2 regions of the Pseudomonas bubulae genome follow, and region 1 is predicted to be linked to the other one. Evidence: riboswitches for the same ligand, from Rfam matches in the RefSeq annotation. Region 1 holds a riboswitch; the other holds the start of a gene.

What was found. A riboswitch is a leader RNA that binds a small molecule or an ion and turns the genes downstream of it on or off. The one in region 1 is predicted to bind cobalamin.
Region 2: another riboswitch for cobalamin. It lies ahead of cobO (cob(I)yrinic acid a,c-diamide adenosyltransferase); the one in region 1 lies ahead of cobW (cobalamin biosynthesis protein CobW).

Annotation. Positions count from the first base shown of each region.
Region 1 covers NZ_CP146077.1:3,186,674-3,194,010, forward strand. The annotation lists gene cobF (precorrin-6A synthase (deacetylating)) at 1-451, shown strand, start outside; gene V6L81_RS14540 (glycoside hydrolase) at 644-2,905, shown strand; gene V6L81_RS14545 (glycosyltransferase) at 2,906-4,198, opposite strand; cobalamin riboswitch at 4,366-4,547, shown strand; gene cobW (cobalamin biosynthesis protein CobW) at 4,641-5,711, shown strand; gene cobN (cobaltochelatase subunit CobN) at 5,715-7,337, shown strand, end outside.
Region 2 covers NZ_CP146077.1:2,015,496-2,022,832, reverse strand. The annotation lists gene bluB (5,6-dimethylbenzimidazole synthase) at 1-402, opposite strand, end outside; gene V6L81_RS09395 (cobyrinate a,c-diamide synthase) at 399-1,712, opposite strand; gene cobO (cob(I)yrinic acid a,c-diamide adenosyltransferase) at 1,723-2,334, opposite strand; cobalamin riboswitch at 2,412-2,657, opposite strand; gene V6L81_RS09385 (sorbosone dehydrogenase family protein) at 2,780-4,087, shown strand; gene V6L81_RS09380 (C40 family peptidase) at 4,154-4,693, opposite strand; gene V6L81_RS09375 (C40 family peptidase) at 4,839-5,465, opposite strand; gene hda (DnaA regulatory inactivator Hda) at 5,691-6,395, opposite strand; gene V6L81_RS09365 (AI-2E family transporter) at 6,620-7,337, opposite strand, start outside.

The DNA of each region.
Region 1 (7,337 bases):
ATGCGGGGCTTTTCTGTTGTGGGGCGACCCGGGGCTGTATGACAGCACCTTGCGTATTCTCGACCGTGTCCGGGCCGGGGGCTGCAGCGACTTCGAGCATGAGGTGATCCCCGGTATCAGCAGTGTGCAGGCCCTTGTCGCCCGCCATCGCATTGCGCTCAACACTATCGGCCAGCCGATCCGCATCACCACCGGACGCAAGCTGGTGGCCGAGGATCTGGATAATGTCGTGGTCATGCTCGACGCACATTGTGCCTTTGAAGCCTTTGTCGATGAAAATGTCGATATCTATTGGGGCGCCTATATCGGCACTGCGGACGAGATTCTGATCGCGGGCAAACTGAGCGAAGTGTGCGAGCAGATCAAGCAGGCCCGCAGTACTGCCCGAGCAAGCAAGGGCTGGATAATGGACACGTATCTGCTGCGCAGGCGCACCCGCCTGAGTGAATAGGCAGTTGCGTCGAAGTCTTTTTCGTACATGTTTTGTAGAATTAGATTATGGCGTCAAGTTGATACAGCTGCCTACAGTTCGGCTCCTGTATTGCGTCGTTTACATGAGTCAGCTATGAAAGCCCATCTTGCCTGTTTGCGTTGTTACCGTGGGTTCTTGTGTGTCCTGCTTTTTGCAGCATGGGGGCTTGTGATGCCGGGCCCTGCCAATGCCACTGGCAGAGCCAGTTTTGCTGTCGCTCAGGGTACCTTCGATGTGAACCGGGCAACCCTTGAGGTGTTCTTGCTACGGCCCGGCAAAGCGCCCTTGTTGCTCAGTGGCGGTGCATTCAGGCAGGACAGCGAGGTCACTGAACTGGCTTCCGACAGCTGGACGATTAGCGAGGAGGGGAATCAATACCGGGTCGACATCAAGGTTGAGGACGACAGGTTGCGCGTTTCGATACAGGCGTCCCGCCCTGCAAGCTTGCGTTGGCCGCGCCTGCAAACCGACATTCGCGCCTACGCCATTCCTTTTGGCGAGGGTAGCTATATACCGGCCAATGACCCCGGCTGGCTTAACTGGCTGGTCAAGCGCTACTCCGGCGGGCAGTTGCTGGGTGAGTTGAGCATGCCGTTCTGGACTCAATTGCACGAGGACCTGTCGGTCACCTGGATAGTAGAAACGCCCTTCGACACCCTGTTTAGTATCAAGCGAGTCAAAAACACTGCGGTGCCGCAATTGCAGCATGACTTCAACCGGCTTGCACCTGATGCGCCCTTTGTGATCAGCATCGCCCCCGGCCCTGCACAACCGTTATATGGCGCAGGGCTATATCGCAAATGGCTCAAGAGCAGCGGCCAGTTCGTTTCACTGACAGATAAAATTCGTGCGGTGCCGCAAACTGCCCTGCTCGGCGGTGCAGCCCATATTTATGTTTGGGACGCAGGGCCGCTGAAAGCCACAGACGTCCTCAACTGGGCAAGCTTTATCACGGCTTTTGACCGGGCGCGCCGTACCCCCGGGCATCTGGCTGCCAATTTATGGTCAAGCTTTGATCCGCAAACCCGCAGCGTATTTGACATGAGTTTGTCGAGTACGCGCTCACGGCTACGAATGGTTTCACCGTTCAATCAACTGCAACTGGTTCGTGCCATCAACCAGGGAATGCGGCAGGTTGTAGCGGTACCCGCCAAGGAACCTCTGGACGGGGGGCATGATCCGGCTGGCGAGGTGCTGTGGGGGCAGGCAGCCAGAACTCAGCTGGTCGAGGCTTTCGGGCCTTACCTGTTACCGGCCGAGCGCTGGGGAGGAGGGCTGTCTGTGGATACGGTCAACGCGCTCAAACAAGCCGGGCTCACCCGTGCCTGGCTGGGTGCCAAGGACTGGCTTGATGCATTCTGGCACCCGCAGGCTGTGGCATTGGCTAAGCAAGCCGGGTTTCTGGTGGCGGTGTACGACAACTACGCAGACGCTCATGCACCCGCCGAACCGGAAACCTGGGCCGCTGCGCAAATGGGCGCGAACCTGGCCAGTGCAGGGCAGCATGACGCGAGCGGTACTACGAGCAAGGGGTTTAATGGCATTGGCGTCTTTGCCAATCCCCGGGAGGCCCAGGACTATGCGCGCCAGCGCATCAAGGCTGTGGCAGGTGCTGCCGGGCTCAACAGCTATTTTCTCGATGTCGATGCTGCGGTCACTGCACAGGCGGACTACACCCCCGGCCGGGAAACCAGTGAAAGTGAAAATGCCCGGGTGATTGCCCGGCGCCTGGATTACCCGGGCGAGTCGTTGGGGCTGGTCACGGGCAGCGAGGGGGCGGTTTCTACGTTTGCAGCCAATATTGCCTACAGCCACGGCATTGCCACACAACCATTCGACTGGACCGACCCTGACATGTCCGGTAATCAACAGTCACCTTTCTTTGTAGGGCAGTACTGGCCCCCGGAGACGCCAACACTGTTTTTCAAGACTGTTCCGATCAAACGGCAACTGGCAACTTATGTCCGCTCCTGGAAGTACCGCTTGCCGCTTTACCAAATGGTGCTTCACGACAGTCTGGTCAGCACGCATCACTGGGCCTACCCATCGTTGAAATTTTCCAATGAGCAGCAGAACACGGCACTGCTGCAGCTGTTGTACATGACGCCGCCCATGTACCACCTCAATGCCGCCGTGCTGGAGCGCGACTTGCCCTTTATCGCGGCCTACAACGAGGTTTTTTCGCCCTTGCATCAACGGCTTTTTACCCAGGCACTGGTTGATTTTCAGGTGCTCAGTGCAGACCGGAGCCTGCAGCGCACGGTGTTTGATGATGGAACCCGAATTACGGTCAATTTCAATCCAGACAATGCGCAAAGTGCCGACGCCATGCAATTTGCGCCAATGTCGGCAAGCGTCCAGATACCGGGCGAAAAAGACCGCATCATCATGATTGCCGAGATGTTCAAGGCGACGCGACTGGCACAGCCCTAGTCAAACCGTTCGATTCTTTGCCTCGATCCACTGCGACATGTACTGGGTACTTTTATGCTGATGATGGCGCAGCATGGCACCGGTGAAGTTGTTGCGCCGATGCTGTTGCAGGCCGGCGCGGCAGGCTTCGATGCACTCGACCAGTGCCGGGCCGTGGGTACTTTGCAAATAGCGCTGCGCCAGTAGTGCCGTTCCGTGCTGCTGGGCCTGATGCCAGGCGTCAGGGCTCTGATACAGCTGCACCGCAGCGGCAGCAATCGCACTGGCACTCTGTTCGATGGCACCTGCCCACGGCAGGTCGCCATGCATGCCTTCGGCGCCTACGGGAGTTGTGACGTTGGGCGTGCCGCAGAGCATGGCATCGGCGATTTTGCCCTTGATTCCTGCACCAAAGCGCAGGGGGGCCATGCAGATCCGCGCATTGCTCATCACCTCAAGCGCATCTTCGGCCCAGTTGAGCACGTGAAAACCCTGTGCCGGGTTGTGCAGCGCAGTGGCCTTGGGCGGGGTGTAAGCACCATAGACATGCAATTGCGCCGTGGGCAGTTGCTGACGGATCAATGGCCAGATCGCGGTTTTCATCCAGAGCACGGCATCCCAGTTGGGGGCATGACGGAAATTGCCGATGCTCAGGAAATGCTGGCGCTGGTCAAAGGGTACGAACTGCCCAGGTACGCTGTCGACCATCAACGGGCACCAGTGCAGCAGGGCTCGGGGCACCTTGAAGTGCTCTACGAGCAGATCGATTTCGTATTCGGAAATCATCAGGTTCAAGTCGCATCGATAAATCGCCGCGATCTCCCGTTGCGCCAGATCGGTAACGGCCATCTGCTCGAAGGTCTCCCGTTGTGCCGGGGCGAACAGGCTGCTGAAATCATCAGTGTCGGCGTCAAGTTTGAGGCGCGCCTTGAGCTGTTGCTGGCGGGCGTCGCGCAGGCTTTGCAGGTCGGAGGTTTCCAGTACGCGCAGGGCCTGCGGGCAATGCTTCTCCACGCGCCAGCCGAACTGCTCTTCCATCATGAAGCGGTCGAACAGCACGATATCCGGGGCCAGCTCGGTGATGAAGGTATCGAAGCTGCTGTTATTGAGCGCGATACTGACTTCATCAATGCCCAATGTCGCCAGATCAGCCTTGTGTTCGCCAATGCCTGCCGGGCTGCTGAAGGTGATGTGCCAGCCTTGCTGCAAGAAACTTTCGATGATCTGCATCATGTGTCCGCCCGCCGCCGAAGAGCGGGGCTCGGGCCACACGTAGCCAATAATCAGGACGCGGGTTGGGCGAGTGGACGGCATGGGCAGATCCTTGAAGCGCTGTGGCTGATAAAAGGCGGCAATTAGAACACAAGTTGCCTACAACACCTGTGGTCGCTGCCTCTTACCTTGTGAGCGGCTACAGGAATACTGCACCTGTGGGAGCGAGTATCTAAACGTATCTGTGTTGACCTGTTACAAAGCACTGCGTAGCCTTGCGCGTTCGAGGTTCTTCGCAGCGCGAAGCTAAGAAGGGAACGCGGTATGCCGCGGCTGCCCCCGCAACTGTAAACGGTCGTTGATCTTGCAATGCCACTGCCTCACAGGCGGGAAGGCGCAAGGTAGGTATCAGCCGTAAGCCAGGAGACCTGCCTCGTAACAGATTCTTACTTCAACCGGGCGGGGTGATCCGGTGGCGAAGACTGACCGCGCACTGCTTGCGGCCGTCGTCCCGTATGCCCGCCGTTTTGCCAAAGGGCATCCGATGAAAACACTGGCCAAAACCCCCGTCACTATCGTTACCGGCTTTCTCGGTTCGGGCAAGACTACCTTGCTGCGTCATATGCTGGACAACGCCAACGGCCGTCGCATTGCAGTGATCGTCAACGAATTCGGCGAACTGGGTATCGATGGCGAAATCCTCAAGCAATGCGCTATTGGCTGCACCGAAGAAGAGGCCAAGGGACGCGTCTATGAACTGGCCAATGGCTGCCTGTGCTGCACGGTGCAGGAAGAATTCTTCCCGGTGATGCGTGAGCTGGTGGCGCGCCGTGGCGATATCGACCATATCCTTATCGAAACCTCGGGCCTGGCCCTGCCAAAGCCGTTGGTTCAAGCCTTCCAGTGGCCGGAAATCCGCAGCGCCTGCACAGTTGACGCGGTGATTACCGTGGTCGACAGCCCGGCGGTGGCGGCTGGCACTTTCGCGGCCTTCCCGGATCAGGTAGATGCCCAGCGCAAGCTCGACCCTAACCTGGACCACGAGTCGCCGCTGCACGAGCTGTTTGCTGACCAACTGGCCAGTGCCGATCTGGTGATTCTCAACAAGGTTGACTTGATCAGCCCTGAAGACCTGGCCCGTGTACGTGCCGAAGTGGCTGAAGAACTGCCACCGGCGGTCAAGATCATCGAAGCCAGCAGCGGTCGCTTGCCGCTGGACGTGCTGCTGGGCCTGGAGACGGGTTCGGAAGACCATATCGATGGCCGCCACAGCCATCACGACCATCATCACGATGGCGATGATGACCACGACGACCACGATCACGATGCCTTCGACTCGATCTCTATCGAGCTGCCTCAGGCAGAGGAGCGCGCGCTGATGGATGCTCTGAGCCAACTGGTGGTCAAGCACGGCATTCTGCGGGTCAAGGGCTTTGCCGCGATTCCGGGCAAACCGATGCGCTTGCTGATCCAGGGCGTGGGCACGCGCTTTGACAAGCACTTTGATCGCGCCTGGTGCAGCGACGAAGCGCGCACCACCAAACTGGTGCTGATCGGCCAGGACCTGGACGCGACCCTGCTCGAGTCCACCCTGCGTACAGCATTGAGCGCCTAAACCATGCATTTGCTCAGGACCCAGCCCGGCGGCTTTGTAGCGGACGACAATATTGCCGACCTCGGCCAGACCCCCGCCGAGCTGGTGATCCTGTGCAGCGGTGATTCAAGCCTGGCCCTGCTCGCCGAAGCGGCGCAGCAGTTGCCTGACGATTATCCAAGCCTGCGTCTGGCCAACCCGATGCAGGTGCAAAACCACGGCTCGGTCGACCTGTATGTCGATGAGGTCCTGCAACACGCCAAGGTGATTTTGTTGTCACTGCACGGTGGCATCGGCTACTGGCGCTACGGCATTGAACGGCTAGTGCAACTGGCTGAACGCGGTGTGACCCTGATTCTGGTGCCGGGCGATGACCGCCCCGACCCGGAACTCAGCGCCCTGAGCACAGTGCCCGTCGAGCAGGCCGAACGGCTCTGGCACTTTTTGCGCCAGGGCGGGCGGCATAACGCCCTGCAGCTTTATCGTTGCCTGGCCAGCCAATGGCTGGGTCGCGACTATGCCTGGGACGAACCGCACACCTTGCCCCGTACTGCCATTTATCATCCGGCCCATTCCAGCCCTGCACTGCAGGACTGGCAAGGCGACTGGCAGCCGGGCCAACCGGTGGCGGCGCTCTTGTTCTATCGCTCGCATTTGCAGGCGGCCAACACGGCATTTGTCGATGTGTTCTGCCAGCGTCTGCAGGCGGCAGGGCTCAATCCGCTGCCGATTGCGGTCGCCAGCCTGAAGGAGCCGGGCTGCCTGGCGGTGGTACAGGACTTGCTCGATGAAGTCGGCGCAGGGGTCATTCTCAATACCACCGGGTTTGCCCAGTCCAGCCCGGAAGCTCCGCATTTGCGCCCGTTTCGCCGCAATATCCCGGTGATCCAGGCCATTTGTGCCCAGGACAACCAGCCCGGCTGGCAAGCCAGCGAGCAGGGTCTGGGCCCGCGCGACCTGGCCATGCACATTGCCTTGCCGGAACTGGACGGGCGGATCATCAGCCGGCCGATCAGCTTCAAGGACCTGGCGTGGCGCAGTGAGCGCAGTCAGTCGGATGTGGTGTGTTACAGAGCGCATCCCGAACGGATGGATTTTGTCGCAGAACTGGCACGGCGCTGGGTGGAGCTGGCACGTGTGCCGAACCCGCAAAAGCGTATCGCCCTGATCCTGGCCAACTACCCGACCCGCGATGGCCGTATCGGCAATGGCGTAGGGCTGGATACCCCGGCTGCGGCGCTGAATATTTTGCGCGCCTTGCAGGGCGAAGGCTACCCGGTGGCTGCTGAGCTCCCGGATACCGGCACCGCGTTGATTCAAGCTCTGTTGGGCGGTGTCAGCAACGACCTCGACAGCCTCGACCTGCGCCCGTGCCATCAAAGCCTTGGGCTGGATGAATACCAGGCGATGTTTAATCGTCTTCCAGAAGCCAATCGCCAGGCGGTGATTGAGCGTTGGGGCGAGCCACAGCACGACCCGATGTTTCGCAGCGGTCGCCTGATGATTGCCGGGCTGCGTTTTGGCCTGACCTTTGTCGGCATTCAACCGGCGCGGGGATATCAGGTAGATGCCAGTGCGGTCTACCATGACCCGGACCTGGTACCGCCCCATGCTTATCTGGCGTTTTATTTCTGGCTGCGCAACACC
Region 2 (7,337 bases), 1.2 Mb from region 1:
GGACAAGGACGCCATGTCCATTTCCGGCAGCGTACGTCGACCAAAAATGTGCTTTTCGCGGTCATCCATCAACGCAGCCACCAGCACCTCAGCGCAATCGTTGATACCTTCGACCTTGAGCGTCATGAATTCATCGGAGCGCTGGCCCAGGGCATCCGCGGTGCGTACCCGCTCTTCTTCCACCAGACCCTGGATCTTGCCGCGCAGCTCGCGGTCAGTGATGCGGATAAACCGCCACGGCTGCATCAAGCCCACGCTCGGGGCTTGATGCGCCGCTTCCAGCAAACGCGACAACAACTCGGGTGCCACAGTGCCACCACTGAAGTGGCGCATATCACGACGCTCGGCGATGGCGCGGTACACGGCGGCGCGTTCTTGCGGGCTGAATGCGTTATCGCTCATGGCACCTTCACGGCACATGGCGCAAACAACGCGGCAATGGCCTGAGGATTGGACGGGAAGTAAAAGTGTACATAAGAAGCGGTCATTCGCCCTTCGCGATACACCGCTTCGGCGCCGCGCCCGCCATTGGGGCTCAGGCCGCGAGCAACAGGCTCAAGTTCGGTACTGGTCAGCGAGTGGTGGTAGGTGTGGCCGCGCAACAGCCCTTCAGGCATGTCCACAGCTTGCAGCGCCAGGGCAGCCAGGCGCTTTTGCATCGTCGCCTCCCCTGCCAGCAAGCCAACCAGTTCGGCGCGCTGGCCCTCGACATCGGTCAGGGCATCGAGCAGGTAAAGCATGCCACCGCACTCGGCCAGCAGCGGTTTACCGGCCCTGTGGTGTGCGCGAATCGCCATGAGCATCGGCACGTTGCGCGACAGCTCAAGGTGATGCAGTTCAGGGTAACCACCGGGCAAATACAGGCTGTCTGCTTCAGGCAGCTGACTGTCACGGATCGGTGAGAAAAACAGCAGTTCGGCGCCCATATCACGTATTAACGCGAGGCTGGCGCCATAAGTGAAGGCAAAGGCTTCGTCGCGGGCCACGGCAATTCGCACACCTGCCAGCAGCGGCTCGACGGCCACCGGCTCAGGCGCAGCGAATTCAACCGGCGGTGGCAGCGCTACCTCACAGGTGCTGGCCAGGGCATTGGCCGCCGCATCCAGGCGCGCATCCAGATCATTCAGCTCGCTGGCCTGCACCAGTCCCAGATGACGGCTTGGCAGTTCGATGCCGGTTTCGCGGGACAGCGCGCCGTACCAGCGCAAGCCTTCGGTCAGGCTGCCTTCGAGCAACTGTGCATGGCGTACGGTGCCAACTCGATTGGCCAGCACCCCGGCAAACGGCAGATCCGGCTGATATCGCGCCAAACCAAGGGCCAGCGCACCAAAGGTTTGGGCCATGGCAGTGCCATCAATCACCCCCAACACCGGCACGCCAAAATGCCGTGCCAGATCGGCGCTGGAAGGCGTGCCGTCAAACAGCCCCATCACACCTTCAATCAAAATCAGGTCCGCCTCACCGGCGGCTTCCCACAGCAGGCGACGGCTTTCCTCGGCGCCCACCATCCACAAATCCACCTGATACACCGGCGCACCGCTGGCGCGCTCCAGGATCATGGGGTCGAGAAAATCCGGGCCGCACTTGAATACCCGCACCTTGCGCCCCTGATTGCGATGCAACCGGGCCAAAGCCGCTGTAACCGTGGTCTTGCCCTGACCGGAAGCCGGCGCGGCGATCAGCACCGCCGGGCAATGACGTGACGCTCTCATACTTCAACACTCACAATTCGATGCCTTTCTGGGCTTTGATCCCGGCCTGGAAAGCGTGTTTGACCACCGCCATCTCAGTCACGGTATCAGCCAGATCAATCAATTCAGGTTTGGCGCCACGGCCGGTGACCAGCACATGCTGCATGGGCGGACGGGCTTGCAGGTCGGCGAGCACCTGTTCCAGATCGAGGTAGCCGTGCTTGAGCGCGATATTCAGCTCATCGAGCACCACCAGTCCAATGGACGGATCGCGCAGCATCTCGCGGGACACTTCCCACGCGGCTTCGGCGGCGGCGATATCGCGCTGGCGGTCCTGGGTTTCCCAGGTAAAGCCTTCACCCATCACGTGGTAGCGCACCTGCTCGGGAAAACGGCGGAAGAAAATCTCCTCACCGGTGCTGTTGCGACCCTTGATGAACTGCACCACGCCGCACTGCATGCCGTGGCCCATGGCGCGGGCCAGCATGCCAAACGCAGAACTGCTCTTGCCTTTGCCATTGCCGGTCAATACCAGCAGCAGTCCGCATTCATTGGGCGAGCTGGCAATGCGCTCGTCCATAACCGCTTTTTTGCGCAGCATGCGCGCCTGATGGCGTTCGTCGCGTTCGGGGGATTCATTCATGGCAACTCTCCGTTGGGTTCGATGATGCAAACGGGAGGCGGGGGAAATTAAAAAAACACACTGCATCGCCCGCCGCGAGAGTGGTGGATGGATCAGGCCGGTCTCCGGGCTCACAAGCGGGCGGCACCTGTAGGGTGCACCCTTGTCCACGCGCCTTCCCGTGCAAAAAACACAGTGGCACTGAGCGTGGCTTTGACTCGTTTACCGTTGCGGGGGCAGCGCCGGGATCGTGGCGGTTGTGTAGGTCCAACACGCCCTCACCGGCTTCCCTGTTTCACTCTGTCGACCCATGGCCACAGAGCACCTGAAACAAGCCGCGAAGGTTAGAGGGTTGGGGGTGGAGCGTCAATTAAAGCCGGCGCCTAAAGGCTTTATCCGGCGCCCGGGCTGAACCTTTAAACAGCTACGCTTCTCTACTATCAGACAAGATCTTATGGAGAACCACATGCTCAAGCGCCAGCACGCCGTTGTTATTGTTCTTGCCGCAGGATTGGTCGCTTGCGGCGAAAGCTCGACCCTGCAAGTCAGTGAGGGAACCGGCCCATCACCCAAGCTTCCCGAACCCAATAAAACCCTGATTCCAACGGTCAATATCGCCCCCGCCATCGGCTGGCCCGATAATGCCACCCCAGTGGCTGCCCACGGCTTGCACGTCGCCGCTTTCGCCCAGAACCTCGACCACCCGCGCTGGCTCTATGTACTGCCCAACGGCGACGTGCTGGTGGCCGAATCCAATTCGCCGCCCAAGCCGGATGACAGCAAGGGCATCAAGGGCTGGATCGCAGACAAGGTCATGTCCCGCGCCGGGGCCGGAGTGCCAAGTGCAAACCGGATTACCCTGCTGCGCGACGCGGACCACGATGGCGTCGCCGAAACCCGCACCGTGTTTATCGAGAACCTGAACTCTCCCTTTGGCATGACGCTGGTGGGTAACGATCTGTATGTGGCAGATGCCGACAAGCTGTTGCGCTTCCCCTATCAAGCCGGTGAAAACAGCATCAGCGCCAAACCGGTCAAGGTGGTGGACTTACCCGGCGGGCCTCTGAACCACCATTGGACCAAAAACGTGATCGCCAGCAAGGACGGCACCAAGTTATATGTGACCGTCGGATCCAACAGCAATGTGGGCGAAAATGGCATGGACAAGGAGCAAGGTCGCGCCGCGATCTGGGAAGTCGACCCGGCCACCGGCAGCCACCGCATTTTTGCGTCGGGCCTGCGCAACCCTAATGGCATGGACTGGGAGCCCACCTCCGGCAAACTCTGGACAGCAGTTAATGAGCGTGACGAAATCGGCAGTGACCTGGTGCCCGACTACATCACATCAGTCCAGGATGGCGGCTTCTATGGCTGGCCCTACAGCTACTACGGCCAGCATGTGGATGTGCGGGTCAACCCGCAAAACCCTGAACTGGTGGCCAAGGCCATTGCCCCGGATTACGCCGTTGGGCCACACACGGCGTCTTTGGGGCTGACGTTTGCCGAAGGCAGCCATTTACCCGGCTTTACCCAGGGTGCATTTATCGGCCAGCACGGCTCCTGGAACCGCAAACCCCACAGTGGTTACAAAGTGATTTTCGTGCCTTTTGCCGGCGGCAAACCGGAGGGCATGCCGATCGATGTGCTGACCGGCTTTCTTAACGCCGACGAAAAAGCCATGGGCCGGCCAGTGGGCGTGGTGATCGACAAGCAAGGTGACTTGTTGGTGGCCGATGATGTAGGCAACAAGGTTTGGCGGGTGTCGGGAAAATAGGCTTTCTAATCAAGAGCCGCCCTCACCCTAGCCCTCCCCGGAGGGAGAGGGCTGGGCTGAGGGGCTCTAGGGCAAACGTGCCAAATGCTGCTCGGTCGGCAACACGCGCTTGGCATTCAGATAAGCCCTCTGCCAGTAGGCCTTGTTCAGGCTGTCCAGCTTGACCGTACCGCCCGTGGCCGGCGCATGGACAAAGCGCCCTTCGCCTACGTAGATCCCGGCGTGACTGACCTGGGAGCCACCATTGGTTGCAAAGAACAGCAGGTCACCGGTTTGCAGCTTGTCCTGGCCGATGCTCTGCGCACGCATCACGATCATCTCGCGCGTAGTGCGCGGCAACGAAATACCCGCGGCGTCGTTGTACACGTACTTGATCAGGCCACTGCAATCAAACCCCGAATCCGGGGTATTGCCGCCCCAGCGATAAGGCGTACCTACCAGACCAAGGGCGCGAAAAAGCACATCTGCGGCAACCGGCGAGGTTTCTTCGGGATGAGTGATAAACACAACCGGCTTTTGTGCCACGGGGGCTGGCGGGGTGCGGCTGGCGCAGGCACTGAGCAGTGCTGCTAAAGTGAGGAGAGCAACGCGGGCCATGATCGACATAAACAGAATGTTCCTGATTCTGGATACGGCAACTCAGGCCGCGAACCCCAAAGCCGCGAGAGGGGGCACCTTCGCGGCTTCAGAAATTTAACATTGCGACTTAATTCTAGCTCTTAGCTGCAGAACTTCAAGTAACACATTAACTTTACTTGCGGGCTACGACGCTCGCAGGGGCCATCGCCAGGGCGCGTTTGGCCTCAATAAAGGTCTTGCTCCAGTAGCTGTCACCCAGGTTATCAATCCGCACACCACCGCTGCGGCGGCTGCTGGAGTGAATAAACTGGTCATCACCCAGGTAAATCCCGGCATGGCTCACACGGCCACGACCATTGGTGCTGAAGAACAGCAAATCACCCGGTTTCAAATTATTCCGTGCGACCAGCGGTGCTTTTACGTTGATCATTTCGCGGGTTGAGCGCGGCAATTGCATGCCCGCCTCTTCCTTGAACAGATAACCGATAAAGCCGCTGCAATCGAAGCCTGCCTCGGAGGTGCCACCAAAACGGTAACGGGTACCGATCAAGGACATACCGCGCTCTAGAATGCTGTCAGCCAGAGCTGGCAATTCATAAGGCTTGCTGTTGGCAGAAAACTCAGCCAGTTCTTTTTCGGTTGCCAGTTCTTCCTGATAAAGAGCGGAAGTTTGCGAGACCGAAGATGACTTTTGAACCTGAGCCTGGACGACTTGCTGCGACACTGGCGTGTGAGCAGCACAACCAAACAACAGGGTAACGAGTGCGAGGGGCACGAGGGGTGCGAAGCGCTTTAGCATGGGCACGACCGTGGCTTATTAGAAAAAGTAGCCGCGACTATGCCTTCTATGATCCTCATTTGCAAATTCAATCGATCTAAATGTGACTTGATGGTTTTGTCGTGACATCTAAGGCTTTACACCCCTGACGACAGATTTTGCGCCCACAGCCCTTTGGCCGCGCAGGATTTTTGGCGCCTGGAAACTGTCAAAACCGGCTACAACCCTTATTTTTGAAGGGCTGAGCTACCAGCCAAGGGTTTCTTTCAGGAAGGGAATGGTCAGCTTGCGCTGCGCCTGCAAGGACGCTTGATCGAGCCGCTCGAGCAAATCAAACAAGGCACTCATGCTGCGGGTACCGCGCGTGAGAATGAAATGCCCGACTTCGTCAGTCAGGTGCAGGCCACGGCGTGAAGCACGCAACTGCAAAGCCCGCAGCTTGTCCTCATCGGACAGGGGGCGCATCTGGAAAACCAGCGCCATGGTCAGGCGGGACTTGAGGTCTGCCAGTTTGATCGGCAATTCTCGAGGCGAGGTGGAGGCTGCAATCAACAGGCGCCGGCCGCTGTCACGCAGCCGGTTGAACAGATGGAACAGCGCCTCTTCCCAATCAGCACGCCCGGCCACCGCCTGCAGGTCATCCAGGCAAACCAGCTCGTACTGCTCAAGGTTATCGAGGATTTCTATGCCGCGATCCAGCAACTCGGCCAGCGGCAGGTAAACCGCCGGTTCGCCCATCTGCTCAAAGCGCAGGCAAGCGGCCTGCAGCAGGTGCGTACGCCCTACGCCATGTTTGCCCCACAGGTAAATCAGGCTTTCTGTCCAGCCGGCGTCGGCTTCGCACAGACGTTCGACATAGCCGAGTGCAGCGGCATTGGCGCCTGGATAGTAGTTTATGAAGGTAGCGTCATCACGCAGACGCACACCTAGGGGCAGCTGAATCGGTTTCATGCTGACTGAACAGTTCAAGCGAACCGTTAGTGGCCTCTGTGTAAGGTTTGAAAAGTTTATACCCGTGTCGCCGGGCACACAATGTAACAGACCACGAGCAAAATCAAAGGTTTGCGTTAAGGTCTTGGATTGATTGGGCTTTTTCTGGCGCCTGCGAGCCGCCTCGAACGCACAAAGAAGGCCGGGCCGCCTCGCGACAACCCCGCCGCTTCACAACCCACCCTCTACAACTGCGGATCCTCACTGCCTTTATAGACCTGGGAATCCTTATACAAATCCTGCACATGGCGCACCAGCACCATGATCACGGCCGCTACCGGCAAGGCCAGCAATACACCGGTAAAACCGAACAGCTCACCGCCAGCCAGAATCGCAAAGATCACCGCCACCGGGTGCATACCGATTTTGTCACCCACCAGCAGCGGGGTAAGCACGGTGCCCTCCAGGGCTTGGCCGATCATAAACACCGCCACGATGCCGAGCATCGGGTACAGATCCCCGCCAAACTGGAATAACCCGGCAACCAACGCCGCACCGATGCCGACAATAAAGCCCATATACGGCACGATGGCCGCTATACCCGCCATCAAGCCGATCAACAACCCCAGCTCGAGGCCGACCAGCATCAGGCCCGCCGAGTAGATCACCCCCAGCGCCAGCATCACCAGCAACTGACCGCGCACAAACGCGCCGAGCACGTCGTGGCACTCTTTGGCCAGTGATACGATCTGATCTGCCCGAGCCCGCGGCAACAGACCGCGAATCTTGGCCATCATGATGTTCCAATCACGCAACAGGTAGAACGCCACCACCGGAATCAACACCAGATTGGCCAAAAAGCCGATCAGCGCCAGACTGGAAGCCGTGGCCTTGGACAGGACGATTCCGACAATGTCAGTGGCCTGCCCCATATGCTCGGTGATCGCCGCCTTGATCTTGTCG